Regions from separate parts of the Microbispora sp. GKU 823 genome, predicted to be linked through region 3. Evidence: predicted binding sites of a transcription regulator. Region 3 holds the regulator's gene; each other region holds the start of a gene.

Region 1 (9,829 bases), on a different contig from region 3:
CACGATCTTGCAGGCGCGTTTCTCGCCCTCCTTCCGGGCCTCGCTCTCGATCTCCCGGACGATCAGCGCGGCCTCGCGCTTGGCCTGGTTCTCGATCTCCTTGACCAGCTCCGCCTTGGCCTGCTCGGCCGTCAGGCCGGCGACCCGCTCAAGGATCTCCTGCCGCCGCTCGGCCACCCGCTCCAGCTCCTCGCGGCGGTCGGCCAGCTCGGTCTCGGTCTCGGCCAGCTTGCGGGCCCGCTCGGTCTGCCTGCGCGCCTCCTCGTCGAGCCGCTGCTCCCGCTCGGCCAGCCGGTTCTCGCGCCGTTCGAGGTCGGAGCGCAGCTCCTTGAGCTCCGTCTTGAGGATCCGCGCCTCCTCCTCGACCTCCTTGCGCATCAGCGCGGCGCTCTCTGCGAGTGCCTCCGACTTCTTGAGAATCTCCCCCGCGTCACGCTCCGCCTTCGTGCGGATCTCCTCGGCCTCGCGCCTGGCCCGTTCGAGTTCCTCGTTGACCTCGGCCTTCACCTCGGCGAGTTGCTCGGGCGAGGGGCCGGGCGGTGTGACGACACCGGTGCGGCGCATGACTATGACGAGGGCGGCGATCATCACGAGAGCCAGCAGCACCACCGCAACCGCAAGAACGATCACGATCGTGTCCATGCGCGCTCACCCCTCACGACAACTCTTGGCAGGGGTCACACGCGCAGCACGGCAGCGCCCGGTGGCGTCACCAGGACAAATATCGTCGCAATGCCCGGACGCCCCGAGGGGCGACCGATATGGCCCGAAGGCCGGTCAATGTCTCTCGTCCGTCGTGGTACACCGTTATGGCAATCCGCGCTGCGCGGAGTAACTCCTCACTGCGGTCGAGATTAAGCGTCAGAGAGGTAACGAGCAAGCAAAGATGCCCTGTCAAGTGACTTTTGTGTGGTGCTATGGCTCACTCGAAGGTATCCGGAAGCCCATCTGACGGACTGCCTTCGGCCTCGATCGCCTCTCGGACCACACGGAAGGCGAGTCCCGGCGAGTAGCCCTTGCGGGCCAGCATGCCGACCAATCGTCGCATCCGTGCCTGCGGCTCCACGCCGCGGGTGGCGGCCAGCTTCCGGTCCACCAGCCTGCGTGCGGTCTCGGCCTCCTCGTCCGGATCGAGCCGCCCGACGGCGTCCTTGACCGTCTCCTCGGCCACGCCGCGCTGTCGCAGTTCCTGGGCGAGCGCGCGGCGGGCGAGCCCGCGACCGCTGTGCCGGGAGCTCACCCACGCGGCGGCGAAGGCCTCGTCGTCGATGAGCCCGACCTCGGAGAACCGCTCCAGCACGGCGTTCGCCGCCTCCTCGGGCACGTCCCGCTTGCGCAGGGCGTCCGCGAGCTGGGCCCGGGTCTTGGGCGCCATCGTCAGCAGCCGCAGGCAGATGGCTCTGGCCACCGCCTCGGGGTCGGCCGGAGGTCCCTCGCTCGCCGCGGTGCCCTCCTGCGGCCCGTCGGGAAGCCACCCGCCGGAGCGCTCACGCTTTCCCCGGCCTCTCGGCGCTCTCCGTTCCCCCAGAGATCCCGGTTCCCGTAGTCCTGCCCGGTCTCCCAGAGCTCCCGGTTCCCCCAGCCATGCCCGGTCTCCCAGCCCTGCCTGGTCTCCCGGAGCTTCCTGTTCTCGCAGGCGTGCCCGTTCTCCTCGGCGGCTGCCACGTCCCTGGCGCCGGCGTCCGGCCCGGCCGGCCTCCTGACCGGCTTCCGCACGCCCGGCTTCCGCACGCCCGGTCTCCGCGCGCCGAATCTCCTCGCGCAGGGCGGCGATCGTCGCGGACGCGTCCTCAGCCCGCCCGCGCGGCTCTTCGGCCGGCCCCCAGGGTCCCGAGTCCAGTCCCCCGGCCCGATCTCGTCGTCCGGGCCGGGGCCTCCTCGCGCCTCATGCCTGCGCTCAGACGTCACCCGGCTTGGGCGCGCTGGCCGCCTTGCTGCCCCGGCCGGACGTGGGGGCGGGCGGCGCCGCCGGAGCGGCGGGGGGCTCGCTCGGCGAGTCGAGCCGCGGCCCGACACCGAGCTTCTCCTTGATCTTCTTCTCGATCTCGTTGGCGATGTCGGGGTTGTTCTTGAGGAAGTTGCGGGCGTTCTCCTTGCCCTGCCCGAGCTGGTCGCCCTCGTACGTGTACCAGGCGCCGGCCTTGCGCACGAACCCGTGCTCGACGCCCATGTCGATCAGCCCGCCCTCGCGGGAGATGCCGATGCCGTACAGGATGTCGAAGTCGGCCTGGCGGAAGGGCGGGGCCATCTTGTTCTTGACGACCTTCACCCGGGTCCGGTTGCCGACCGGCTCGGTGCCGTCCTTGAGCGTCTCGATCCTGCGCGCGTCCAGCCGCACCGACGCGTAGAACTTCAGCGCCTTGCCACCCGTGGTGGTCTCGGGGCTTCCGAACATGACGCCGATCTTCTCGCGGAGCTGGTTGATGAAGATGGCGGTGGTCCGGGTCTGGTTCAGCGCGCCGGCGATCTTGCGCAGGGCCTGCGACATGAGGCGGGCCTGGAGACCGACGTGGCTGTCGCCCATCTCGCCCTCGATCTCGGCCTTCGGCACGAGGGCCGCCACCGAGTCGATCACGATGATGTCGACGGCGCCGGAGCGGATCAGCATGTCCGCGATCTCCAGCGCCTGCTCACCGGTGTCCGGCTGGGAGACGAGCAACGCGTCGACGTCGACGCCCAGCTTCTTGGCGTACTCGGGGTCGAGGGCGTGCTCGGCGTCGATGAACGCGGCGATGCCGCCGCCCTTCTGCGCGTTGGCCACGGCGTGCAGGGCGACCGTCGTCTTACCGGAGGACTCGGGGCCGTACACCTCGACGATCCTGCCGCGGGGATAGCCGCCGATGCCGAGGGCGACATCGAGAGCGATCGAACCGGTGGGGATGACCTCGATCGGGGCACGCGCGTCGTCTCCGAGGCGCATGACGCTGCCCTTGCCGAACTGCCGCTCGATTTGCGCGAGGGCGGTCTCAAGGGCCTTCTCGCGGTCGTTGATTGCCATTGGGTGCCCCCTGAAGGGTGGTCGTCTGCTCGGTCACCGAAAAGCTACGGGGTGCCACCGACATTTTCCGGAGCTTCCCGCAGTCCGCCCCGGAAGGCGGGCCGGGAGCCTGTCGCGCCCCGGCGACCTGACGGCGCGCACCCCGGCGGCGACCAGTCCAATATAGCCGAACGACTGTTCGATCACATGCCGGAACCGCCGACGAGCCCGCGAACGAACGGCGTCCCAACCGCGCCGTTACATTCCCGGGCGTTACTCTGCCATGGTTGCCACCGCCCTGACCTGGGACGATCCTTGTAGCAAAGCTGGATCTCCCCGCTGGAGGGGCCACGTGACGGGCACCGGCGACTACAGCGGACAGCGCCTGGCCCGCCTTGAGGCGCTCGCGGCGCGGCTCCCCGAGCACGGTCTCTCCGCACGGCTGCTCGGCACGGACGACCCGGTCCTGTCCGTCTGGCACCCGGGCACCGGCAGGCAGACGATCGTCTTCGCGACGCCCGCCAAGGAAGGCTGGATGTTCCTGTGGGCGCCGGGCGGCCAAGAGAGCGCCGACGACCCCGGCCGTGCGGCCGAACTGATCCATCGGACGCTCTCCCGGCACCCCTGATCCTCGCGGCGGTGCCCCGGCCGTCAGCGGACGACCTCGCCCAGCTTGACCCGCGCGCCGGTGCGGAGCACCGCCCTCCGGTACACGCGGGCCGCGCCCAGCAGGACGGCCACCACGGCCACGACCATGAGAGCCCCGGCGATGAGGATCTCCCCCAGCGGCACGTCGACGGCGGCCGTACGCACGGGCATGACCATCGAGGAGAACGGCGGCACGAACGACAGCACGCGCGCGACCGTGCCCGTCGGCTCGACGGCGGCGAAGTAGGCCGTCAGGTAGGTGAGCATCATGAGCATGGTCATCGGCGTCAGGACGGTGTTGAGCTCCTCCTGCCGCGACACCAGGGAACCGAAGGCGGCGGCGAGCGCCGAGAAGAAGGCGTAGCCCAGCACGAACCAGACGACCGCGCTGACCACGATTCCCCCCATTCCGGGCGGCAGGTCGGCCGTGAAGCCGGTCGCGAACGACGCCGCCAGACCTGCGGCGATGACCACGACGAGGTTGACCAGCCCCAGCGAGCCCAGCCCGACGATCTTGCCGCCGAGGAGCTGCCAGGGGCGCACCGAGGTGAGCAGGATCTCCACGATGCGGCTGCCCTTCTCCTCCACCACGCCCATGGCGACGAACATCGAGGAGTAGATGAGCAGGAAGAACAGCACCATCACGATCAGCGTGGCGATGCCGGTGCGCACGCCCTGGTAGCGGGCGTCCGCGCCGACCGACTCCACCGTCAGCGGCGTGATGGTGAGGCCGGCCGCCTTGATCTGGGCGTCGCGGTGGGCGCTCTCCAGGACCAGTCCCAGCCGCTGGTCGAGCTCGCCGTTCGCGAGGACCTTGTTCCCGTCGATCAGGGCCGCGTCGAGGTCCCCGTCGATCACGGCCTTCCGCGCGGCCGCCTCGTCCGGCCACCGGGAGTACGCGAGCTGGGCCGCGGGCGGGGGCGCGTCGCCCACGACGCCCACGTTGTAGGTGTCGTCGCCGGCGAGGACCTTGGGCAGGAACGCGAGCGCGGCCACCAGGACGGCGCTGACCGCCAGACTGATCAGGTACGACTTCGTCCTGACGCGCGTGCGGATCTCCCGCTGGGCCACCAGCCACAGGCCGTTCATGCCACCGCCTCCCTGAAGATCTCGGCCAGCGTCGGCTGCCTGCGGCCGAAGTGCTCCACCCTGCCCGCTCCGATCGCCGTACGCAGGATGTCCTGGTCGTCGCCCTCCTCGCACCGCAGGACGTCGCGGTCGCCCTCGCGGGTCAGCTCGCCGGGCAGGCCGTCGGCCCAGCCGGGCGCGGCGCCCCTGACCACGACCCGCAGCACCCCGCGGCCCTCCCGCTCGCGCAGCTCGCCGACCGGCCCGTACGCCACCATGCGGCCCGCCGAGATGATGCCCACGGAGTCGCAGAGCTGTTCGACCAGGTCGAGCTGGTGGCTGGAGAAGATCACCGGCACGCCCGCGGCGGCTCGGTCCTTGAGCACCTCCGCGAGCGCGTCGACCGCCAGCGGGTCGAGGCCCGAGAACGGCTCGTCGAGGATCAGCACCGCCGGCTCGTGGACGAGCGCGACGGCGAGCTGCACCCGCTGCTGGTTGCCGAGCGACAGCGCCTCCACGGCGTCGTCGCGCCGCTCGACCAGGCCGAGCCGTTCGACCAGGGCGGAGGTGGCCGAGCGCGCGGCGGCCGGGGCGAGCCCGTGGAGCCTGCCGAAGTATTCGATCTGCTCGGCGACCTTCATCTTCTGGTAGAGGCCGCGCTCCTCCGGCATGTAGCCGAACGTGCGGCGGTCGTCGTACGTCACCGGGCGCCCGTCGAGGCGCACCTCGCCGGTGTCGGCGTCGAGCACGCCCATGACGATCCGCATCGTCGTCGTCTTGCCCGCGCCGTTGGCGCCGACGAACCCGAACATCTCGCCCGGCCGTACGGTGAAGCCCACCCCGTCGAGGGCGGTCTTGTCTCCATAGCGTTTGCGCAGGCCGTCGATCTCAAGCACGGGGGGCTGCCTCCACAATTCGTCGTAGAACGTCCATGTATGTCTCGAAGGCCGTACGTCCCCCATCGGTCAGCGAGAGCCAGGTGCGCGCGCGCTTGCCGACGAAGGTCTTCTCCACCCGGACGTAACCGGCCTGTTCGAGCGTCAGGATGTGCTTGCTGAGCAGCGAGTCGCTGACCTCGATGGTGTCGCGGAGGAAGCGGAAGTCGGCCTTGTCCGCCGCGGCCAGGGCCGCCATGATCGACAGCCGCACCGGCGCGTGGATGATCTCGTCGAGCTCGTGGCGCGGATGGGCCGTCATCGGTTCCTCATCACGCGGAGCCCGCCGTACACCAGAGGCAGCCCGGCGAGCACCGACAGCGCGGCGAACGCCGCCGTCCAGCCCGCCGTGGGCCGGTCGGGCAGCAGCCAGACGCCGACGACGAACGGCACCGCCATCGTCATCACGTACGCGGCCGAGACCGGCCCGTTGATCCGCTTCATCAGCCGATCGTGAACCCGCAGCCGGGCCCAGTACACGCACAGGGCGACCGTCAGGACGATCCATCCGAGCCCGGCGATCAACGGCAAGGGGTGGCCGCCGAGGAAAATCGCCGGCCAGTAGACCATCGTGGCCAGTCCCACGAACAGGTACGCCCGTCCGGGCCCGCGCGAGGAGTGCCGGACCCGCCGTCCCACGCGCCCGATCTCCTGGAGAGCCTCATCGGGAGTGAAGTGGTCTCCGCTCATGCGCTTCCTCCGTGTTCATCCGCTAAACACGCTAGCAAGCACTCAACCGTCGTTCAAGTGGTCGCCGTAGACGGTGGAGGGCATGAGTAACGGACGGAATGACACGTGACGGGATCACACCGCCGCGGTCACGGGGTGGAGCCGGCGGGGAGCGCCGCCGAGCGGTGGCCGCCGGCGCGCTCTGCCGGCAGGCGGGAGAGGGGTTTCAGCGCAGCTTGGGGTCCACGTCGACCTCCTGGCAGACGGCCTGCCAGACCTGCTTGGCCGCCACGCCCTCGGAGAGGGCCTGCTCGACCGTGCGCCCGCCGAGCCCGGCGATCACGTAGTCCTTCGCCCACGACTCCGCGTACGCCTCCCCGAAGTGGCGGCGCATCCTGTTCCAGAAGTCTGTGAGGCGCATGCGTTCAGTATGACGCCGCGGCCCGGATGACCCGTCCCGGCCGCGGCGCCGCGATCGCTTCCCGACCGGCAGGAGACGGCGTCACATGACGCGGGTGCCGTACATCTCGCCGAGCGGGTCCGCGAGCAGTTCCAGGCGGGCGCCGTCCGGGTCCTGGAAGTAGATCGAGCTGCCGCTCTCCACCTGGTACGGCACGGCGGCGGCGTCGAGCTTGCCGCGCAGGCGCTCCCAGGTCGCCCGCTCCACCGAGATCGCGATGTGGTGGAGCCCGCCGAGGACCTCCTTGTACGGCTCCAGGTCGAGGCCGGGGAGGTCGAAGAACGCCAGCAGGTTGCCGTTGCCGATGTCGAAGAAGAAGTGGTTGGACCCGCGGTAGTCGCGGTTCTCGAATATCTCGGTCAGCGGGAACTCGAGGAGCTCGTGGTAGAAGCGGATCGTCCGCTCGACGTCGGACGAGATCAGCGCGAAGTGGTGCAGGCCCCTCGCGCTGCTGGCGGCACGGCGCTCGCCCAGGTAGCGCTCGCGGATCCGCGCGCGCTCCGCCTCGATGGCCGCGTAGTCGATTTCCATACTCAGGAAGATTGTCCCGATGGGGGCATCTCATGCCATCCCGGGTCAGGGGAGCGGCCGCCTGCCTGGGCTGGCTTGCCCCGCACTTGCCTCTCACCTGGTGACGGGATGGCGGTGCGGCTGTTTTCTGTCGGGTGGGGGGATGCATGATGGGCAGGTGGGTGCGATCGACGGCTTCAGCCCGGTGACCAGGGAGTGGTTCGCCGGCGCCTTCGCGACGCCGACCGCTGCGCAGGAGGGCGCGTGGTCGTCGATCGCGCGGGGCGAGAACACGCTCGTGGTCGCTCCCACCGGGTCGGGCAAGACGCTCGCGGCCTTCCTGTGGGCCATCGATCGCCTCGCCGTCGAGCACACGGCGGGCCCGGCCTCGCCGGGAGACCTGGCGGCATGGGAGGAGCGGATCGGCGGATCTGTGGCGGGACGACAGAGCGAGCGGCCCGGCGGATCCATGACGGGACAGTCCGGCGGCCGCCGCGGCACGCGACGCGGCCGGAAGGATGACGGGGGAGCCGCCCCGGCCCTGCCGGGTCGTGTACGTCTCCCCCCTGAAGGCCCTCGCGGTGGACGTCGAGCGCAACCTGCGGGCCCCGCTCACGGGCATCCGGCAGACGGCGCTGCGGATGGGCCTGCCCGCCCCCGATATCTCGGTGGCGATCCGCTCCGGAGACACCGCGTCGGAGGATCGGCGCCGTTTCGCCGCCCGGCCCTCCGACATCCTGATCACTACGCCCGAGTCCCTGTTCCTGATCCTCACCTCGCAGGCGCGCGAGGCGCTGCGCGGCGTCGAAACCGTGATCGTGGACGAGGTGCACGCCGTCGCGGGGACCAAGCGCGGGGCGCATCTCGCGCTGACGCTGGAGCGGCTCGACGCCCTGCTGCCCGCTCCGGCCCAGCGCATCGGGCTGTCGGCGACCGTACGGCCGGTCGAGGAGGTGGCGACGTTCCTCGGCGGGTCCCGCCCGGCCACGGTCGTGCAGCCGCCCTCCGAGAAGGTCATCGAGGTCGACGTCGTGGTGCCGGTGGAGGACATGACCGAGCTGGCGCCGCCTCCGCCCGGCGCCGACGGCGAGTCGCCGGAGCACCGGAGGAGCATCTGGCCGCATGTCGAGGAGCACCTTCTCGACCTGATCGAGGCCCATCGGTCCACGATCGTCTTCGCCAACTCGCGGCGTCTGTCGGAGCGCCTGTGCACCCGGCTCAACGAGCTCGCCTGGGAGCGGCGGACCGCTCCCGCGCGGAGCGAGGATCCGAGCCCTGGCCTGGGAGATCCGGCCCACTGGTCGGATGCCTTCGAGGAGTTGCACGCGCAATGGTCGGACCGGCGCGAAGGACCTGATGCCCAAGGCGGGGATGCCCGGCGGACCGGCCCGGCGGCCATGCCGTCCGAGATGATGGCCCAGGCGGGGGCCTCGGCGGGAGCGATCCCCGAGGTGGTGCGGGCGCATCACGGCTCCGTCTCCAAGGAGGAGCGGTCCCAGATCGAGGAGGCGCTGAAGTCGGGCCGCCTGCCCGCGGTGGTCGCCACCTCCAGCCTGGAGCTGGGCATCGACATGGGGTCGGTGGACCTGGTGGCCTGTGTCGAGGCGCCGCCCAGCGTGGCGAGCGGCCTGCAGCGCATCGGCCGCGCCGGGCACCAGGTCGGGGCCGTGTCCCGAGGCGTGATCTTCCCCAAGTATCGGGGCGACCTGGTCCAGACGGCCGTCGTGGCCGAGCGCATGCGAACGGGGCAGATCGAGGAGATCCGCTATCCGCGCAATCCCCTCGACGTGCTGGCCCAGCAGATCGTCGCGATGACGGCGCTCGACGAGTGGACGGTCGACTCGCTGGAGGCGGTGGTGCGCCGGGCCGCGCCGTACGCCACGCTGCCGCGCAGCGCGCTGGAGGCGACGCTCGACATGCTCGCCGGGCGCTACCCGAGCGAGGAGTTCGCCGAACTGCGTCCGCGCATCGTGTGGGACCGGGTGACGGGCACCCTGCAGGGCCGTCCCGGGGCCCAGCGCCTGGCGGTGACGAACGGGGGCACCATCCCCGACCGCGGGCTGTTCGGCGTGTTCCTGGTGGGCGACAAGGCGTCGCGCGTGGGCGAGCTGGACGAGGAGATGGTCTACGAGTCCCGCGTCGGCGACGTGTTCGTGCTGGGCGCCACCTCGTGGCGGATCGAGGACATCACCGCCGACCGGGTCCTGGTCTCCCCCGCCCCCGGGCAGCCGGGCAAGCTGCCGTTCTGGCACGGAGACGCCCCGGGCCGGCCCGCCGAGCTGGGCCGGGCGATCGGCGCGTTCCTCCGCGAGCTGTCGTCCGCCGGGGCGGGCGGCCGGGGCGACCCGGCGTCGGCGCGCGAGCGGATCCGCGCGGCGGGGCTCGACGACTACGCCGTCGGCAACCTGCTCGCCTACCTGACCGAGCAGCGGGAGGCGACGGGCTATGTGCCCGACGACCGCACTCTCGTGGTCGAGCGGTTCCGCGACGAGCTGGGCGACTGGCGCGTGGTGATCCACTCCCCCTTCGGCGCGCGGGTCCACGCTCCCTGGGCGCTCGCCA
Region 2 (9,829 bases), on a different contig from region 3:
CAGCTCGGCGAGGGCGGCGGCCACCTGCTCGGCCGGGTCGGCCGAGGCGGGCATCGGCGTCAGCAGGCGCGACGCCGTGCGGGGCGCCGTGAGGGGCGCCGTCCTCCTGGCCGGGCCCGCCTCGACGGCCAGGCCCGTCCAATGCTGGACGACCGGCCGGCCGAAGTCGCCGACGATCCCCTGGAAACCGCCCCCGCCGACCAGGAACTCGCCCATCCTCCCGGCGTCGTGCCAGAGGTAGAACGGCGCGTACTGGTTGACCGGCGACCCGGCGACGCCCCGCTCGCGGATCAGGTAGGCCTTGAGGCCGAGCCCGGCCCGGTCGTCGAGGGCGTGCCCGCGGGTGGCCACCGCTCCCGGATGATCGACATGTCGTAGCCGGCGGGCAGGGTGATCTCGTACTGCATCGCGTACACGGCGCGGGTCTCCTGGGACGCTCAGATGCGGGACAGCAGGGCGAGCACGCCGTCGACGGCCTGGTGGAACGGCTCGGGTGAGCCGGCCGCGCGGGCCAGGACGTATCCGCCCTGCAGCACCGCCACGACCGTCGCGGCGGTCGCTCCGGGATCGAGACCGGCGCCGAGTTCGCCCCGGTCGCGCCCCTCGGCCAGCACCGTCGCGAGCCGGTCGCGCAGCCACGCGAACGTCTCCTCCACCGGCCGCCGCAGCGCCGGATCGGCCATGACGTCGGGGTCCTGGGTGAGCCGGCCGATCGGGCAGCCCCGGAGCACCTCCCGCTCGCGCCGCAGGTAGGCCGACACGCGTTCGAGGGCCGTGCCCGGACCGTCCAGGATCTCCTCGACCCCGGCGCGCATCTCCTCCGCCGTACGGCCGATCGCGGCCAGCGCGAGGTCGGGCTTGCCGGAGAAGTGGTGATACATGCTGCCCTGCCCGGCTCCCGCCCGCTGCTGGATGGCCCGCGGGCTGGTCCCGACGTAGCCGCGCTCCCACAGCAGTTCGCGGGTGCTCTCGATCAGGCGGTCCGGCGTGCTCATGCCGTACATACTAGTAGGTACAGAAAACCGTTGGTGAAGCCGTACAAAACACGAGGGAGTGTGTTGCAGGGGTCGTACACCTGAACGGTGGTCCGGGCGGCCTAGGGTATGTCCGTCGGACCGGAGAAGGAGAGGCCGTGCTCTACCCCGCCCTGAAGTTCGTCAGCGTTCCCGTCATGCACGCGCTGTGGCGGCCGCGGATGGAAGGACGTGAGCACGTCCCCGCGCACGGGCCCGCGATCCTCGCCTCCAACCACCTGTCCGTGCTCGACTCGTTCTTCATGCCGGCCGTGGTGCCGCGGATGGTGCGATTCGTGGCGAAGAAGGAGTACTTCACCGGCAACCCCCTCGTCGCGGCGTGGATGCGCGCGATGGGGGCGATGGAGATCGACCGGGAGAACGTCTCCGCCGCCCAGGACATGCTCGACGCCGCGGTGGAGGTGCTGAAGGCGGGCGAACTGTTCGGCATCTACCCCGAGGGCACCCGCTCCCCCGACGGCCGGCTGTACCGGGGGAAGGTGGGCGTGGCCTGGCTCACGCTGACCACCGGCGCCCCGGTCGTGCCCGTCGCCATGCTCGGCACCGAGAAGGTGCTGCCGCCCGGCACCACGGTGCCGCGCCTGCACAGCATCGGCGTGCGGTTCGGCGAGCCGATGACCTTCACCGGCGACCCGGGCAGCGCCCGGGACCGGCGGCGGGTGACCGACGAGGTCATGGCCGCGATCCAGCGCCTGTCCGGCCAGGAGTACGTCCCCCGGTACGGCGCCAGCGTCAAGGGCGCCGGGGAAGCAGGAGTGTAAATAACGATTTGGCCCCGCTAGGCTCTGGTCCCGACCACAGGGCCGTCATTGGGGGTGTGCGTGCCACGAGGACGTACGATCGCGATCTCGGCCGCCGCGGCCGTCGTGCTGGCGGGGGCGGCCGCGGGTGGCGCCTACTACGTGCTGCACACACGCGGCACGCCGCAGGAGACCGCGGCCCGGTTCACCGCGGCCTGGTCGAGGGGCGACCTCGCGGCGATGAAGGCGGAGCTCGCCTCACCCGCCGCCGGCTTCGACGCGGCGTACGCCGAGCTCACCAAGAACCTCGCGGTCACGAAGGTCGCCGTCCGCGACGTACGGGCCGGCGCGCCGAAGGACGACCGGGCGACCGCCTCCTACACCGCGACCGCCACCGTGAAGAACGTCGGCGACTGGACCTACAAGGGCTCGCTCAAGCTCGTGGTCAAGGACCACTACTGGAAGGTCGACTGGTCGCCGTCCGCAGTCCACCCCGCGCTCGACGGGACCAACCACCTGGCGCTGAAGACGTCGTGGCCGCAGCGGGGGGCCGTCACCGACGCCAACGGCGACCGCATCGACGGCGGCGACGTGGGCGGCTCGGTGCAGCAGCTCGTCGGCTTCCTGGACAAGGCCAAGGACGAGGACGTCGAGAAGCTGGGCACCGCCTACAAGAAGGGCGACGCCGTGGGCCGCGGCGGCCTGCAGGAGACGTTCCAGAAGCAGCTCGCCGGCACTCCCACCACCGAGATCCAGGTGGTGGGCGAGAGCCGGAAGACCCTGCACACCGTCAACGGCTCCCCCGGCAAGGACCTGCGGACCAGCCTCGACCTGAAGGTGCAGAAGGCCGCCGCCGACGCCGTACGCGACCTGGACAAACCCGCCTCGCTCGTCGCCGTCAAGCCTTCGACGGGCGAGATCCTCGCCGTCGTGAACAACCGGGGCGGCTTCAACCGGGCGCTGGACGGCAAGTACGCTCCCGGATCCACGTTCAAGACGGTCACGGCGGCCGGGCTGCTGGCCGAGGGACTCACCCCGTCGAGCCGGGTGACCTGCCCCAAGGAGGCGGTCGTCGGCGGGCTGAAGATCCGCAACTCCGACCACGAGGCGTTCGGGTCGCTGTCGTTCCTCGACTCCTACGCCCACTCGTGCAACACGACGTTCGCCCCGCTCGCCGCCCAGAAGCTGGGCGCGCGCAAGCTGTACGACCTGGCGACGGACCTGGGCTTCAACCAGCCGCTGCGCATCGGCGTCCCGGCGACCCCCGGCAGCATGCCGAAGGCCACCAGCGACGCCGAACTCGCCGCCGAGTCGTTCGGGCAGGCGAGGATCACCGCCAGCCCGCTGGTGATCGCGACCGTGGCGGCGGCGGTGGCCGACGGCTCCTGGCGGCCGCCCACGCTGGTGCCTTCGCTGGAGCAGAAGACCGCTCCCAAGAAGCTGCCGGAGGAGGTCGTCAAGAACCTGCGGTCGATGATGCGGGCGGTCGTCACCAAGGGGACCGCCCACGCCGCCGGGCTGCCCGCGGGTACGGCGGGCAAGACCGGGACCGCCGAGTTCGGCACCGGGCCCGAACTCGACTCGCACGCCTGGTTCATGGGCTTCCGCGGCGACCTGGCCTTCGCCGTCGTCGTGGAGGCCGGCGGCATGGGCGGCGAGGTGGCCGCCCCGGTCGCGGCGCACTTCCTCAAGTCCCTGTCCTGACCTCGGGTGCTGAGGATGCCGGGCGAACAAAGTCTGCGCGTTCGGTGAGCTCAGGTGCGGCGGGCGGCCCAGACGGTGCGTTCTGTGCGTACCGCGAGGTCGCCGCGGCGCAGGATGCTGTGCGGGCTGCCGGTGTCGAGCAGCCGATCGAGCGCGGCGAGGTCTTCGGGTGAGAGCGCCTGGGCGGCGGCGCCACGGATGCGCTGCAGGGCGCTGAGGGCGTAGCGGCCGATCGCCTCGCTGCGCGAGCCCTCGATGTGCACGGTGATGGTGCGTTCGCCTTCGAGAGCGAATCCGGCGGCGGTCAGCATCGGTCCCCAGTCGGCGCCGCGGTGGGGCAGGTGTTCGGCGTGGAGGTGATCGGTCGCGGCGTGGCAGCGCTCTTCCAGGCCGGGCCGGTCCTCGGGTGCGTCGGCGGGCAGGAAGCGGGGGAAGCCGGCCAGTTCGACGACAGTGAACAGGCCGCCGGGCGCGAGCAGGTCGTGGATGTTGCGTATGACGCGCTCGGGGTCGGCCATGTGGTGCATCGAGGCCGACGCCCAGACGAGGTCGGGTGTGCCGAGGTCGGGCCAGTCGGCGTCGTCGAGGTCGGCCTGCACGATGTGCACGCGGTCATCCATGTCACGGGCGCATGCCTTCTCCCGCAGGCGCCGCAGGTGCTCGGGTGAGGTGTCGACGGCTGTGACGCGCGCTTCGGGAAAGCGGTCGAGGAGGGCGAAGGTGCCCGCTCCGGTGCCGCAGCCCACATCCACGATATGGCTCGGACCGGTGGCCAGGGGCAGCCACTCGATGATGGCCCTGAGGTGCTCGGCGAGGACTTCCGCGTCCAGGTCGAGGATCTCCTCTTGGCTGCCGGCGCCGTGCTGGTGGTCGTGGCCGGTGTGCAGGTGTGTTCGGGTCATGACGTCACATTACGAAGGCCATGCGCGATCGGCATAATCTCTTTCGCAGAACGCAAGACGATGGCCGCCGGTGCTGCCGGACGCGCAAGACGGCCACCCTTGCGCGTTCAGCGGCGTCAGGCACCTTTCGCGTATCAGTCATGGCCCTCTCGGTCATCGCGGCCGCCATCCTCGCGCTGGTGTCCGCGCCGCGCCTCGCGGTCGAAGATGCCCAGGATCTCGCACGGTCCGCCTTCGGCGCCGATGGCGTGCGGCATCATCGTGGGGAACTCGGCAGCCTGGTTGGCCTCGAGGCGGAAGCGGCGGTGGCCCAGCATGAGGATCGCCGTGCCGGACAGGACGACAAGCCATTCCCGGCCCGGATGGGCGCGCATGCGGGCGGGATTGTCGGGCGGCGGCTCGGTCATGCGCTGACGCATCACGGTCATGCCGGGGTCGCCCTTGATCGGCCAGCGCATCACGCCGTGGGAGCCGTCGATCATCGGGCTGGTGACGACGTCATCGGTGGCGGTCTCGACCAGCTGGTCGAGGGAGGTGTCCAGGGCGCGGGCGAGGGTGACGAGCTGATCCAGCGCGAGACGGCGCTGACCGTTCTCGATCCGGCTCAGTGAGGACTGGCTGAGCCGGGCGCGGGTGGCCAGCTCTTCCAGGGACCAGCCCTGTGCGACCCGCAGGGCGCGGATGCGTTTGCGTACGAGGCTGTCCAAGTCTTCATCTTCTTGCTTCATAGGCAACATCCTATGCCCCTCATGCAAGGCATGGATATCGTCGCACGTGGATGGCCCTGATCCGCTGGGCCATGCACCCCTTTCGACCTGCCTTTTCCGAGAGGAAATTCATGAGCACGAACCAGCCCGCAGCGGGGGCAACCGCCGAAGCGAGCGGCAGGGGCGCGCCGGACGCGCGCCAACTGCGCTCCATCCTGATCGCCGTCTGTGTCGCGTTGATGGCGGTCATCGCCTCGGTGACCGGGTTGAACGTCGCCCAGCCTGACATGGCCGTCGAATTCGGCGCCTCGCAGAGCACAATCCTGTGGATCATCAACATCTACACCCTCACCCTGGCCGCGCTGCTGCTTCCGCTCGGCGCGATCGGTGACCGGCTGGGCCGCAAACCTATGCTGATCACCGGCCTGATCATCTTCGGATTCGCCGGCGCGCTGGCGGGCCTGGCCCCGTCATCCGAGGTCATGATCGCCGCCCGGGTGCTCAGCGGTGTGGGCGCTGCGGTGATCATGCCGATCACCCTCGCCGTGATCACCTCGACCTTTCCCGACGAGCAGCGTGGAAAGGCGATCGGCGTGTGGACCGGCGTCGCCGGAGGCGGCGGCATCATCGGCATGTTCCTCTCCGCCTTGCTCGTGGACGTGGCGGACTGGCGGTGGCTGTTCGTGCTGCCCGTCGTCCTGGTCCTCGTCTCGCTCGGCATGATGCGGTCCGTACCCAACTCTCGCGAGCGCTCCGGGCACTCCTTCGACACCATGGGCGCACTGGCCTCCGTCGTCGCCGTGGTAGGCCTCATCTTCGCCCTGCAGGAAGGCCCGGAGCGCGGCTGGGGCGACCCTGTCACTCTGACCAGTCTCGTCGCCGGTCTGGCGGCCCTGATCTTCTTCGTGGCCTGGGAGCTGCGCCGCAGGGACGCGGCCCTGCTGGATGTGCGCCTCTTCCGCGAGCGCGGCCTGTCCGGCGGCTCCATCACCCTGCTGGTGGTCTTCGGTGTCCAGGCGGGTGTCTTCGTGGTCCTCTTCCCATTCCTGCAAGCCGTCCTCGGCTGGTCGGGACTGCTGTCCACCCTGGCGATGATGCCCATGGCCGTGCTGATGATGATGACCTCCGGCTTGGCGCACAAGTCGGCCGCGCGTATCGGCGCCCGCCCGACCATGGCGGCGGGAATCGCGTTGTTCGGCGCCGGTCTGGCCCTCATGGCCGGCATCGTCTCCGTCGACGGCGGCTACCTGTCCATCCTGCCCGGCATGCTCGCCATGGGCATCGGCATGGGCCTGTCGATGACCCCTTCCACCGAGGCCATCACCAGCTCCCTGTCGCGGGAGAAGCAGGGTGTCGCCTCCGCGCTCAACGACATCACCCGCGAGTTCGGCACCGCACTCGGCATCGCCCTGCTCGGCGCCCTCCTGGCGAGTGGCTACCGCAGTGCCATCGATGACAGGCTCGGCGGCATCCCTCAAGGCGCGGCGGACGCCGCACGCCAGGGCGTCGCCAACGCCATCGAGGCCGCGGGCACTGCCGGCTCCCACGCGCAGGCGCTGGTCGATGCCGCCCGTCAGTCCTTCGTCGACGGCTGGCAGCAGGCCATGTGGGCAGGTGTCGTCGTCATGTGCGTCCTGTTCGTCTACACCGCCGTCCGCGGTCCGCAAAACAAGATCTCCACGTCGGCGGACGAGGAGAAAACCCCCGAAGACCGACACCCCCAGGTGACGGCGTAAGAGCTGAACCGGCTCGCGCCGGGCCTTCTTCGGCCGGTGGTTGGGTGCCGAGCACGCCTGGCACCCAACCACGCTCGCATTACATGACCGCTACCCGATCATCCGCGTCCAACCTGATCGGCGGGGGGTGTGGGTGCTCGGCGAGGTCCTGAACGCCGTTACACCGGGAGAGCCGCGGCGTCGTGCCGCAGGGCCATGACCAGCAAGGTCGCGATCAACGTGGCGATGAGCAGCCAGCTCACCGCGATGATCACGGTGGAGCGGCCCGGCCGGCGACGGCCCGCACCCCGCCCCTGCCGCCCGCGCCCCGCACGGTGGTTGAACGACTCGAGCCTGGCCGCAAGCTTCGGATCCTCGTCGGTGAGGTGCCGCTCGATCATCGCCAGCATCCGCTCTTCGTCCTGCGACCAGGCCATCGCGCAACTCTCCCAGAACGCAAGGTATGTGCCGACGTTCTGCCCAACGATGAAGATCGTTAGCCGTTTCCAGGGCCGCGATTTACGACGCGTTGCACGTTGCGATCTCCATCGAACCTCTGTTCTAATCGAAGAGTGCGATGGGACGGGCTGCGCCTCGACGTGGGCATGGACACGGGGGACAGAGGGCAAGACGGCGGGCAGGGCGAGACGACGCCCCTGTTCGCCCGGTCCGCCGTGACCCGGACCTTCGACACGCCGGAGTTCCGGGGCGTGACGTTCTACGAGATCCACGCGCGGTCGATCATCAATCGGGTCCCCTCGGCCAGCCGGGTCCCGTTCGAGTGGACGATCAATCCCTACCGGGGCTGCACCCACGCGTGCACGTACTGCTTCGCCCGCAGGACGCACGAATACCTCGACCTGGACTCCGGCCGCGACTTCGACTCGAAGATCGTCGTGAAGGTCAACGCCCCCGACCTCGTACGCAGGGAGCTGGCGGCGCCTCGATGGGGCGGGCACCCCATCGCGATGGGGACCAACGTCGACTGCTACCAGCGGGCCGAGGGCCGCTACCGGCTGATGCCGGGCATCCTCGCGGCCCTGCGGGACGCCCGCAACCCGTTCTCGATCCTCACCAAGGGCTCGCTGATCCTGCGCGACCTCGACCTGCTCGCCGAGGCGGCCGAGGTGACCGACGTCAGCACGGCCGTCTCGGTGGGGTTCACCGACGAGTCGCTGTGGCGGGCCGTCGAGCCCGGCACCCCGTCGCCGCGCAAGCGGCTGGAGGTGTGCGCCACGCTGAACGAGCACGGCATCCCGTGCGGCGTGCTCATGGCGCCGATCCTCCCCTATCTGTGCGACTCCCCGCGGGCACTGGAGAGCACCGTGCGCCGCATCGCCGAGACCGGCGCGACGCACGTCACACCGATCGTGCTCCACCTGCGGCCGGGCGCGCGCGAGTGGTTCATGGCCTGGCTGTCGCGCGAGCATCCCCGGCTCGTCCCCCGCTATCTGGAGCTGTACGGCCGGGGCGCCTACGCGCCCAAGGCGTACCAGGAACGGATCAACCAGGCCGTGCGCACGCTCGCCCGCGAGCACGGCATCGGCCGATCGGCCCCGCGCGGGGGTGAAGCAGCAGGAGCGCGCGGTGACCGAGCAGCAGGAGCGCGCGGCGCCCGCGCTGGGCAGCGGCCCGGTGAGCGGCTGCTCCCCCCCGCCCGCACCGGCCGCGACGCCCGAACAGCTCACGCTCCTTTAGGTGGCCGCCTTCCACCCGCAGGGTTCCCGTGCACCCGGCCGCGCGAACCGCCACACGTCGCGTACCCGGATCGGCCGGGGCGGCCCGGGCCCGTCAGGTGTCGCCGGCCGATGAGGGCGTGGTGAAGGCGCCGGCGGATGCGGCGAGGGCGGCTGTTCTGGCCGCCCGGCCGGGCAGGCCGGGGTCGGGTGGTGTGCGGAGAAGCACCAGTTGGTGGTACACGGGTGCGGTGGCGGCGATGAGCAGTGGCCGGGCGTCGGTGTGCGGGGGGAGTTCGGCGCGCTGGATGGCCCGGTCGACGATGACCTCACAGCGGGCGTAGCGGTCCTCCCAGAGCCGCCGTTGGGCGTGGTCGGCCTTTTCGGAGCGGAACGAGGCGGCGATCAGGGCCGCCACGATCGGCGGCTGTGCGGTCAGCGCGTCCTGGATCTCGCGGTTCAGCGCCGCCAGGTCGCCCTCCAGGGAGCCGGTGTCCGGGGGTTGCCAGGCGTCGTCACTGGCCGCGTCCAGGACGTCGGCGAGCAGCCCTCCGGCATCTCCCCAGCGCCGATACACCGTCGCACGGTGCACACCCGCGCGGGCGGCGACGGCGTCCATGGTGAGCCCGTCATAACCGTGTTCCCCGAGCTCCGCGAGACCGCGTCGAGCACCTGCCTGCGGATACGGGCGGTACGGCCGCCGGGGCGGGGCCGGGGCGCCGGCACGGGCCGGGCGCCCTCCGGTGGTGGTGCCGAAGGAGTCATCGCTGGTGGTCCGGTTGCTCGGGGGGACGACGTCGTGGCAGTATCTTAATGCACCAACTGTCGCAATAATGGAGTAATCGATGCTCTTCCGAAGCGTTCGCCCGGCCGTGCGGCCTCTGCCGGCCGCCCTGTCCCGAGTGCTTCGGATCGCCTGAACGCCTGCACAGATCACCGCTCTTGCGTTCGCCACGTCCTTCGACCGCAGGCTCGCCCGTGACTCGGTGACCTGCTCGCTCGCCGCGGGCTGGGATCCCCCGTGAGAACGAATTCGGCAAGACATCCCACCGCGCCTGCCGCCCGGCTCTCGGCGCCGGTCGCCGGCCGTCCTGTGGGCTGCGGCAGTCCCTCGCCCTGGCGCGCATGCTCGGCGAGCCGTCAGAGGTCCACGACGCCTGACGCGCCCAGGCCCGTGAACACCCCTTGGAAGGAAACAACGTGATGCCGACCGTGCCCGCCGACCCGACCGTGCTGCATCCGATGCCCGAGCAGCCGCGGGTGGTGCTGCTCAAACCGCTGATCACCTCACCGCTGATCGAGGTCGGAGAGTTCTCCTACTACGACGACCCGGACGAGCCGACCGCTTTCG
Region 3 (9,829 bases):
GCTCGGTGACCTTCACGAAGGTCGCGACGTCGAAGCTGTCGTCGTCACGCAGGAACTTCAGCAGGTTGATCGACGCGAGGTTGCACGAGGAGTTGTCCAGGTGGACGTACTCCGAGCAGGGGTTGCTGGCCGTGATGCGCCCGGTCTCCGGGCAGGTGTGCCAGTCGTTGATCGTGTCGTCGTACTGCACGCCGGGGTCGGCGCACTCCCAGGCGGCCTGGGCCATCTTGCGGAACAGCGACCGGGCCTCGACCTCCTCGATGACCTCGCCGGTCAGCCGGGCCCGCAGGCCGAACTTCCCGCCGGCCTCGACCGCGCGCATGAACTCGTCGGAGACCCGCACCGAGTTGTTGGCGTTCTGGTACTGGACGGACACGATGTCCTTGCCGCCGAGGTCCATGTCGAACCCGGCGTCGCGCAGCGCGCGGATCTTGTCCTCCTCGCGCGCCTTGGTCTCGATGAACTCCTCGATGTCGGGGTGGTCCACGTCGAGGACGACCATCTTGGCCGCCCTGCGGGTGGCGCCGCCCGACTTGATGGTGCCGGCGGAGGCGTCGGCGCCGCGCATGAAGGAGACCGGGCCGCTGGCCGTGCCACCGCTGGACAGCAGTTCCTTGGACGAGCGGATGCGGGAGAGGTTGACCCCAGAGCCGGAGCCGCCCTTGAAGATCACGCCCTCTTCCTTGTACCAGTCGAGGATCGACTCCATGGTGTCGTCCACGGCCAGGATGAAGCAGGCGCTCACCTGCTGGGGCGAGCGGGTGCCGACGTTGAACCACACCGGGGAGTTGAAGCTGAAGATCTGGTGGATCAGCGCGTGCTTGAGCTCGTGGTCGAAGATCTCCGCGTCCTCCTCGGAGGCGAAGTAGCCGTTCTCGAGGCCGGTCCTGGTGTAGACGCCCACGACCCGGTCGACGAGCTGCTTGAGGCTCGACTCGCGCTGCGGGGTGCCCACCGCCCCGCGGAAGTACTTGGTGGTGACGATGTTGGCCGCGTTGACCGACCAGAAGTCCGGGAACTCCACGCCGTGCTGCTCGAAGTTGACCGAGCCGTCCCGCCAGTTCGTCATCACGACGTCGCGCCGCTCCCAGCGGACCTCGTCGTACGGGTGGACACCCGGGGTGGTGAAGACGCGCTTCATCTTCAGGCCCTTGCGCGGGCGCTTGCCGGCCCGGCCCCCCGTGCCCGATACGGTGCCGCTCACGGTCTCCGTCATGACTTCCCCCTCCCAGGGCCCGGTGGAGCCCCTCTTTCGGACCACGCTCGTTACAACCTCATCGTCGCGCCGCGGCCACCGCACCCGGCGCCGTGCCGCCGCCTCCGCCCCGTCCCGGTCTCCCGGGAGGCGCTCACTCCTCGATCGGCTCCCGGTCGCCTCTGGCCGCCCTGAGCTGCTCGATCTCCGCCTCGAAGTCGGCCAGCGTCTCGAATCCCCGGTAGACCGACGCGAAGCGCAGGTAGGCCACCTCGTCGAGGTCGCGGAGCGGGCCCAGGATGGCCAGGCCCACCTCGTGGGAGGCGATCTCGGCCGCGCCGGTGCCCCGGATGCTCTCCTCGACGCGCTGCCCGAGCTGGGCGAGGGAGTCCTCGCTGACCGGACGCCCCTGGCAGGCCCGCCGCACGCCGGCGATGACCTTCTCCCGGGAGAACGGCTCGGTGACTCCGCTGCGCTTGCTCACCATCAGCAGCACGGTCTCCTGCGTGGTGAACCTGCGCCCGCACTCGGGGCAGGTGCGCCGGCGGCGGATCGCCGCCCCGTCCTCGGCAGCACGGCTGTCCACGACCCGGGTGTCCGGATGGCGACAGAACGGACAGTGCACTTCATCGCCTCCCTGAACGCACATCCGGAACACAAGGTGTGGTGAACTTACACCGCTGTGACTACTAGATGTTGTGGTCCAACCGTAGGAGTGCCCGACCTTGAACGCAAGTCGAACCGGCCACGGGAGGGGAAGTGCCTGCTCGGCGCGCGTGTCGCGCCTCCAGTCACGGGCGCATCACCTGCCCCACGGGTCGCGGAATACGCCCTTTACGAGCCTTTTCCGGCCGATTTCCGTACGGCTTCTGACCTGGGCGTACAGCACACAGAGAAGATCGGGGAAATCGAACACGGGATCGATCGAACTCCCGTACGATGAGGTGGACGGCGAGATCGGCGATTTCGCTGGATATCGAACAATTGTTTGACGGTGATCTTGAATCGCGGTACGGTCGCTCTGTGCGACATGAGGAACACGGATTGAGAGGTGGCATCGTGAGTGACCGAAGTGAGCAAGCGGATGGCGTCAGCGACCTCGCGGTTCGCAGGCGCGACTCGCTTGGCCTCACCCCCAGGCAGCGGAAGATCCTCGAGGTGATCCGCGACTCGGTCCAGCAGCGCGGCTATCCGCCGTCCATGCGGGAGATCGGGGAAGCGGTCCAGCTGACCAGCACCTCCAGCGTGTCGCACCAGCTCACGGCGCTCCAGCGTAAGGGCTACCTTCGGCGTGACCCGCATCGGCCCCGGGCCCTGGAGGTCCGGCTGCCGGGCGAGCCGGTGCTGTGGGTGGACCCCGACGCCACCTCCGAGGAGGAGTCCGGGTTCAACCGGCCCACCGCGGCCTACGTGCCGCTGGTCGGCCGCATCGCCGCCGGTGGTCCCATCCTCGCCGAGCAGAGCATCGAGGACGTGTTCGCGCTGCCCAAGCAGCTCGTGGGCGAGGGCACGCTGTTCCTGCTCCAGGTCTCCGGCGACTCGATGATCGAGGCCGCCATCGCCGACGGCGACTGGGTCGTGGTGCGGCAGCAGCCGGTCGCCGACAACGGCGACATCGTGGCCGCCATGATCGACGGCGAAGCCACCGTGAAGACGTTCAAGCGCAAGGACGGGCACGTGTGGCTGGTGCCGCACAACCCCAACTACGAGCCGATCCCCGGTGACGAGGCCACCGTGCTCGGCAAGGTGACGGCCGTCCTGCGCAAGCTGTAACCGTCCGCCGGTTCCGGACGCCGCACAGGGACAAGCCCGGCGCTCTCGTGAGCGCCGGGCTTGTGCTCTGCCGTGTTCGGTTCGCCGTCAGGAGGCGGTGCAGCTCACCGGCGACGGAACGCCGTTGGTGCCCGACCAGCTGCCGTTGAAGCCGAACGTGGTCGAGGCCCCGGCGCCCAGCGCGCCGTTGTAGGCCAGGTTCGTCACCGTGACGTTGGACCCGCTCGCGCTGAGCGTGCCGCTCCAGAGCTGGCTGATGCTCTGGCCGTTCGGGAAGGCCCACTTCACGGTCCAGCCCGAGATGGCGGACGACCCCGCCTTGACCGTGACCTCGCCCTGGAATCCGCCGGGATACTGGTTGACGACCTTGTACGTGGCGGTGCACGTCTTCCCACCGGGCGACGAAGGAGACGCGGACGGCGACGCGGAGGGAGACGCCGACGGCGAGACCGACGGCGAGACCGACGGAGACGCCGACGGGGACACGCTCGGCGAGGCCGAGGGCGACACCGGCGGCGTCGGGTTGCCGCCCGTGGGCGGGATCAGATAGGGCGAGATGATGCTCTGCTTGGCCTGGTCGACCGTCGCCCAGTCGTCCTTCAGGATGCCGCCCGTGTCACCCGAGTTGGGGTTCCACGACCAGTAGGTGAACGACATGCCGTTCACCCCGCTGCCCATGTACTTCATGAGCTCCTGGAGCCAGATCTTGTCGATGTTGCTGGCCAGCGTGGTGCCGAACTCGCCCACCATGATCGGCGCGATGTTCTGCTTGTACAGGTAGCCCCAGTACTTGTCCCAGATGGCCGGCATGTTGGCCGGGTACGACGGGTCGTCGAACCACGCCTGGTGGTAGACCGACGTGGCGTACTCGTGGGGCGAGTAGACGAGCCGGTTGGCCACGTTCAGCCGCACCGGGTACTGCCCGGCCTTGGTGAGGTTGCCGCCCCACCAGCCGCAGTCCTCGTCGTTGCTGGTGTCGTTGTCCCAGACGTTGGACAGGCCGCCGCTCGGGCAGCTCACGCCCTCCACGAAGATCAGCCAGTTGGGCTGCACGGACAGGATGGCGTTGCCCGCGCGCTCGGCCGCCAGGCGCCAGTCGCGCGACTCGTCGCCGCAGCCCCAGCAGGAGCCGGTCGCGTTCGGGTTGGTGCCGTCGGCGTGCGGCTCGTTGTGCAGGTCGGCCCCGATGACGGTGGTGTTGCCCGCGTAGTGCTGGGCCAGCGACTTCCAGTCGCTGATCCAGGTGGACTCGGGGACGCCCGAGGTGTACCACAACGCCGTCTGGCCCGCGCTGGTCGGCCGGTGCCGGTCGAGGATGATCCGCATGCCCTTCTGGCCCGCGTAGTCCACGACCTTGTCGAGGATCTGCAGCGGGGACAGGCCGATCAGGTCGGGGTTGGAGTAGGTGTTGACGCTCGTCGCCTGCGCGCCCGGCTTCAGCGCGTCGTCGGAGAACGGCACCCGGATCGTGTTGTAGCCCAGGTTCGCCATGAGGTCGAGCTGGCTCTTCCACGGGTTGTTCGCCCACAACCCGTGGAAGGTCTTGTTGTCGGTCTCCATGCCGAACCAGTTGATGCCGGTCAGCCGGACCGTGGCGCCGGTGCTGTCGACGATCTTGTTCCCGCTGGTGTGCAGGTAGCCGGTGCCCGTACCGGCGGCGTTCGCCGGCGAACCGGTGACGACGAGAACGGTCGCCGCCATCGCGGCGACGGTCGCCAGCCCGCCGAGAATTCGTCTGTACAAGACGTGCCTCCCACGCGGGGCGCACGCCGACGGCGAGCCATACGGTCAGGCGCGCACCCCAGACCACCGCCGGAGCGGTGGTGGTCGCGGCATGCCCTGACCGCACGCCTACATCGATATGACTAGTTTGTGGCTCGGGCGTAATTTTGTCCGTACGGCTGCCCGATCGTCAACGTCATCGGCAGCGGGGGATCACGGCAGCGGCGGCAACTCCGGCGGGGTGGCCGGCCGCCTGTCCTCCAGTGCCGCCAGGGCCAGCTCCACCGCCCGCGCCAGCTGCGGATCCCGCCCGGCGACCAGGTCCTGCGGCGTCACGACGACCTCGACGTCCGGGTCGACGCCGTGGTTCTCGACGCCCCACCCCTCGCCCTCCAGCCAGAACGAGTATCGCGGCTGCGTGACGACGGTCCCGTCCACGAGCGCGTACCGCGAGTCGATGCCGATCACGCCGCCCCAGGTCCGCGTGCCCACGAGCGGCCCGATGCCGCGGTTCTTGATCCCGGCGCTGACGATGTCCCCGTCCGACCCGGCGAACTCGTCGGTGACGGCCACGATGGGCCCGCGTGGCGAGTCCTCCGGGTATCGCGCCGGCTCGTACCCCCGGGCCAGCGACCACCCGGTGACCCGCCGCTGCAGCTTCTCCAGCACCAGCTCGGAGACATGCCCGCCGCCGTTGTCGCGGATGTCCACGACGAGCCCGTCGAAGCCCATCTCGGTACGCAGATCCCGGTGGAACTGCGCCCACCCGGTGGACATCATGTCCGGCACGTGCAGGTAGCCGAGCCGCCCGCCCGACGCCTCACGCACGAACGCCCGCCGCCCGGCCACCCAGTCGTGGTACCGCAGCCGCGTCTCGTCGGCGACGGGCGTGACGACGACCCGGCGGGGCTCGCCGCCGGAATCGGGCCGGACGGTCAGCTCCACGGGCCGCTCCGCCGTGCCGGACAGCAGCGCCAGCGGCCCGCGGACCGGATCCACCGGACGCCCGCTCACGGCGACGATCGCGTCGCCCTCGCGGACGGCGACGCCGGGCGCGAGCAGCGGCGAGCGGGCCTCGTGGTCGGAGGACTCCCCGGGCAGGATACGGCTGATCCGCCACACCCCGTTCTCGTCCCGGGCGAGGTCGGCGCCGAGCAGGCCCTGGCGGCGCCGGGGATCGTAGCCGTAGCCGGTCGGCCGCGCGTACGCGTGGGAGGTGGCCAGCTCGCCCTGGACCTCCCACAGCAGGTCGATCAGCTCGGAGTAGGCGCCGAGCCGCTCCACGAGGGGGGCGTAGCGGTCGAGCGTGGCCTGCCAGTCCACGCCGTTCATGTCCGCCCGCCAGAAGTGGTCGCGCATGAGCCGCCCGGCCTCGGCGTAGGCCTGACGCCACTCGGCGACCGGATCGACGGTCACGGCCACGCGGTCCAGGTCGATGGTGACGACCTCGTCGTCGTCCCCGGTGGCGCGGGTCTGCAGGCCGTGCCCGCCGTTGCCCACCAGGCGCGTGCCGTCGGCGCTGACCTCGAAGGCCCAGAACTCCCCGCCCAGCTCGCCGGCCCTGCGCTTGGCCAGGTCGTAGCGTTCGAGGACCGGCTCGCCGGGCTCGGTGCCGTCGCCGAGCTCGCCGGTGAGCGGGTGGCGCAGCCACAGCAGGCCGCCCTTTGCGGCACGCAGGTTGGAGTAGGTGCCGGCGGGCACCGGCACGGGCACGATGCGCGCCGCCAGCCCGTCGGCGTCCACCTCGGTCGGACGCGGCGGGCCGGGCTCGCCGTCCTTCCCGGCGTCGTTCTTGGCGCTCTCGCCGTTCTTGTCTTCCGGGCCGGCGTCGTCGTCCCCGCCGAAGCCGCGGCCCGCCAGTGAGGGGTCGAACGGCGAGGGCGTGGTGGCCTTGAGCGGCACCAGGTAGGGCCGGCAGCTGCTGGGAAAGGACAGGTCGAAGACGTGACTGTCGTAGACCGGGTTGAACGTGCGGTCCGACAGGAAGGCCAGGTATTTGCCGTCCTGAGTGAAGGACGGGCTGTAGTCGTTGAAGCGCGGCGGGGTGACCTCGATCGCGGCGCCGCCGTCCACGCGGGCCAGCTTGAGGTGGCGGCGCCAGGGCTGGTAGGCGTGCGCCCACGCGAGCCAGGCCGAGTCCGGGGAGAACGTCACGTGTTGCACGTCGCCGTGGGTGGTGCGGTCGACCTCGCGGACGTCCCCGGAGCCGAGGTCCACCACCAGCAGCCGTCCGTCGTGGGTGGCGACCGCGGCGTGCTTCCCGTCCGGCGCGGCGGCCAGGTCGAGCACCCGGCCGAGCCGGCCGGCGGCCAGCGTGCGGATCTCCCCGCCGGACGTGCCGATTTCCAGCGCGTCCTCACCGGAGGCGTCCGACACCCAGACGGCCCGGCCGGTGTCGTCGAGGGGCCGCGGCAGCCGTACCCGGACGCCGGGCTCGGCGCGCAGCGTGCCCGCGGGGCCGTCGCGGTGGGTCAGCCAGTGGGCGGTGCCGCGGATCTCGACCACGCTGGCCGCCCGGTGCGGTCCGGCGCGAAGCCGCCGACGCGGTTCGGCGCCGGCCGCCTGGCCCTGGCCGGGCGCGGCCCGCTCAGGGTGATGTCCAGCTTGTACGGCTCGGCGTCCAGGCTCTCCAGCAGCCACAGGTCGCCGCCGAGGCTGTAGACGACGCGGGAGCCGTCCGACGCGGCATGGCGCGCGTAGAAACCGCGGTGCGTGGTGTGCTGCCGCAGGTCCGAGCCGTCGGGCAGGCAGGAGTAGAGGTTGCCGTCGCCGTCGGTGTCGGCGAGGAAGGCCAGGCGCTCCCCTACCCACATGACCGACCAGTGCTGCGCGGGATTGCGGGCGAACAGGCGGGTGAACTCGCCGTCGCCCGTGGCGTCCACCCAGATCTTGGCCGCGGTGCCGCCGCGGTAGCGCTTCCACTGCGACGGCTCGCGGAACACCGCCGAGACACCCGCCACCTTGGCGCCGCTGACCGCGACCTCGCTGACCCTGCCGTACGGCAGAGCCGTCGCCGGGCCGCCGTCCAACGGCACCGCGTGGGCCCACAGCCGGGACCGCGAGGCGTGGCCGGCGGCGGTCACGGCCAGCACGTGGCCGTCCTCGGTCCAGCCGCGCACGCCTGTCGTGGCGTTGCCCCAGTGGGTGAGCCGCTCGCCCTCGCCGCCCTCCAGATCGGCCACGAACACCTCGGGCTCGCCCTCGCGGGTGCTCGTCCAGGCGAGGCGGGCGCCGTCGGGAGAGAACCGGGGGTGGGAGACCGGGACCCGGTCGGCCGTGAACCGCCAGGCCCTGCCGCCGCTCGTGGGCGCCAGCCAGACGTCGTCGTCCGCCACGAAGGCGAGGAGGTCACCGTTCAGGTGGGGGTATCTCAGGTACGCACCGTTCGCCACAGCCGCACCCTATGCCGCGTGGCGGCTCCGCCATACCGGACAGGTTTGCACAAGGTATGGCGGAGCCGGGATCACTCCCCTACGGGACGATGTTGACGAGCTTGGGCGCCCGCACGATCACCTTGCGCGGCTCGCCGTCCAGGTAGGGCCGGACCTTGTCCGACGCCAGAGCCAGGGCCTGCAGGTCCGCCTCGGAGATGTCCGGGGAGACCTCCAGCCGGTCGCGGACCTTGCCCGCCACCTGCACCACGGCCGTGACCGACTCCTGGACCAGCAGCGCCGGGTCCGCCTCGGGCCAGCCGGCCTTCGCGACCGACGGCGCGTGCCCGAGCCGTTCCCAGCCCTCCTCCGCGACGTACGGCGCGACCAGCGACAGCATGATCGCCAGAGTCTCGGCGGCCTCGCGGACGGCCGGGTCTGCCGCGCCGGGACCGGCGTCGATCGCCCGGCGGGCGGCCGTGGTCAGCTCCATCATGCGGGCCACCGCGACGTTGAACCGGTGGCTCTCGACGAGCTTGGTCACCTCGTCGACGGTCCGGTGGGTGACCTTGCGCAGTTCGACGTCGCCGCCGGAGAAGTCGATCCCCGGGGCGGACGCCGCACCGGCCTCGGCCATCACGCGGAACGCCCGGGCCAGGAACTTCTGCGACGCGGCCGGCGAGACGTCGGCCCAGTCGATGTCGTCCTCCGGCGGCCCGGCGAAGATCATCGTCAGCCGCACGGCGTCCACGCCGTACGCGTCGATCTGCTCGCCCAGGTCCACGCCGTTGCCCAGCGACTTGGACATCGCCTTGCCCCGGTTGATCACCTGGCCCTGGTTGAGCAGGCGCAGGAACGGCTCGGTGAAGCCGACCAGGCCCATGTCGTACAGGACCTTGGTGAAGAACCGCGAGTACAGCAGGTGGAGCACGGCGTGCTCGACGCCGCCGACGTACTGGTCGATCGGGCCCCACTCGCGGACCTTCTCGACGTCGAACGGCCCGCCTTCGTAGTGCGGGTCGCAGTAACGCAGGAAGTACCACGACGAGTCGACGAAGGTGTCCATCGTGTCGGTGTCCCGCTGGGCGGGTCCGCCGCACTTCGGGCACTCGACGTTGACCCACTCGGTGGCCGCGGCCAGCGGCGAGACGCCCTTCGGCTGCAGGGCCGCGCCGCGCAGGTCGGGCAGCGTGACCGGAAGCTGGTCGTCCGGCACCGGGACCTCGCCGCAGTCCACGCAGTGGATGATCGGGATCGGGGTTCCCCAGAACCGCTGCCGCGACAGCAGCCAGTCGCGCAGCCGGTAGTTCACCGCGGCCTTGCCGGTGCCGCGTTCCTCCAGGACCTCGATGATCTTCTGGATCGCCTCGGCCTTCGTCAGCCCGTCCAGCGGGCCGGAGTTGACCAGCGTGCCCTCGCCGGGGGTGGCGACGCCGGTCTCGCCGGGGTCGGCCAGGCCGGTGTGTACGACGACCTTGACCGGCAGGCCGAACTTCCGCGCGAAGTCGAGGTCGCGCTGGTCGTGGGCGGGCACCGCCATGATCGCGCCGTGGCCGTAGTCGGACAGCACGTAGTCGGCCGCCCAGACCGGGATGCGCTCCCCGTTGACCGGGTTGATCGCGTACGTGCCCAGGAAGACGCCGGTCTTCTCCTTCTCCGTGGACAGCCGCTCGATGTCGGAGAGCTTGGCGACCTCAGCCCGGTAGGCGGCCAGCGCCTCCGCCTGCTCGGGGGCGACGATCTCCTCCGCCAGCGGCGCGTCGGCGGC

What was found. Region 3 encodes LexA, which represses DNA repair genes until DNA is damaged. Its sites were predicted from a motif close to TCGAACANNTGTTCGA; they were not measured.
Region 1: the regulator LexA is predicted to act here: its motif matches at 3,165-3,180, upstream of recA (recombinase RecA).
Region 2: the regulator LexA is predicted to act here: its motif matches at 7,351-7,366, upstream of B1L11_RS07880 (Rv2578c family radical SAM protein).

Annotation. Positions count from the first base shown of each region.
Region 1 covers NZ_MWJN01000001.1:37,010-46,838, reverse strand. The annotation lists gene rny (ribonuclease Y) at 1-642, opposite strand, end outside; gene recX (recombination regulator RecX) at 923-1,582, opposite strand; gene recA (recombinase RecA) at 1,898-2,998, opposite strand; gene B1L11_RS00200 (hypothetical protein) at 3,330-3,605, shown strand; gene B1L11_RS00195 (ABC transporter permease) at 3,629-4,714, opposite strand; gene B1L11_RS00190 (ABC transporter ATP-binding protein) at 4,711-5,589, opposite strand; gene B1L11_RS00185 (transcriptional regulator) at 5,582-5,890, opposite strand; gene B1L11_RS00180 (hypothetical protein) at 5,887-6,318, opposite strand; gene B1L11_RS00175 (DUF3046 domain-containing protein) at 6,524-6,718, opposite strand; gene B1L11_RS00170 (VOC family protein) at 6,800-7,288, opposite strand; partial or broken gene B1L11_RS00160 (DEAD/DEAH box helicase) at 7,431-9,829, shown strand, end outside.
Region 2 covers NZ_MWJN01000010.1:12,561-22,389, forward strand. The annotation lists partial or broken gene B1L11_RS07840 (DUF4865 family protein) at 1-407, opposite strand, end outside; gene B1L11_RS07845 (TetR/AcrR family transcriptional regulator) at 438-995, opposite strand; gene B1L11_RS07850 (1-acyl-sn-glycerol-3-phosphate acyltransferase) at 1,172-1,795, shown strand; gene B1L11_RS07855 (penicillin-binding transpeptidase domain-containing protein) at 1,856-3,478, shown strand; gene B1L11_RS07860 (trans-aconitate 2-methyltransferase) at 3,529-4,380, opposite strand; gene B1L11_RS07865 (helix-turn-helix domain-containing protein) at 4,515-5,108, opposite strand; gene B1L11_RS07870 (MFS transporter) at 5,159-6,823, shown strand; gene B1L11_RS07875 (DUF3040 domain-containing protein) at 6,982-7,239, opposite strand; gene B1L11_RS07880 (Rv2578c family radical SAM protein) at 7,375-8,625, shown strand; gene B1L11_RS07885 (TetR-like C-terminal domain-containing protein) at 8,594-9,097, opposite strand; partial or broken gene B1L11_RS54580 (CatB-related O-acetyltransferase) at 9,682-9,829, shown strand, end outside.
Region 3 covers NZ_MWJN01000116.1:17,130-26,958, forward strand. The annotation lists gene B1L11_RS37895 (vitamin B12-dependent ribonucleotide reductase) at 1-1,216, opposite strand, end outside; gene nrdR (transcriptional regulator NrdR) at 1,350-1,820, opposite strand; gene lexA (transcriptional repressor LexA) at 2,252-2,968, shown strand; gene B1L11_RS52985 (cellulase family glycosylhydrolase) at 3,056-4,711, opposite strand; gene B1L11_RS37915 (S41 family peptidase) at 4,904-7,195, opposite strand; gene B1L11_RS52990 (hypothetical protein) at 7,162-8,082, opposite strand; gene leuS (leucine--tRNA ligase) at 8,162-9,829, opposite strand, start outside.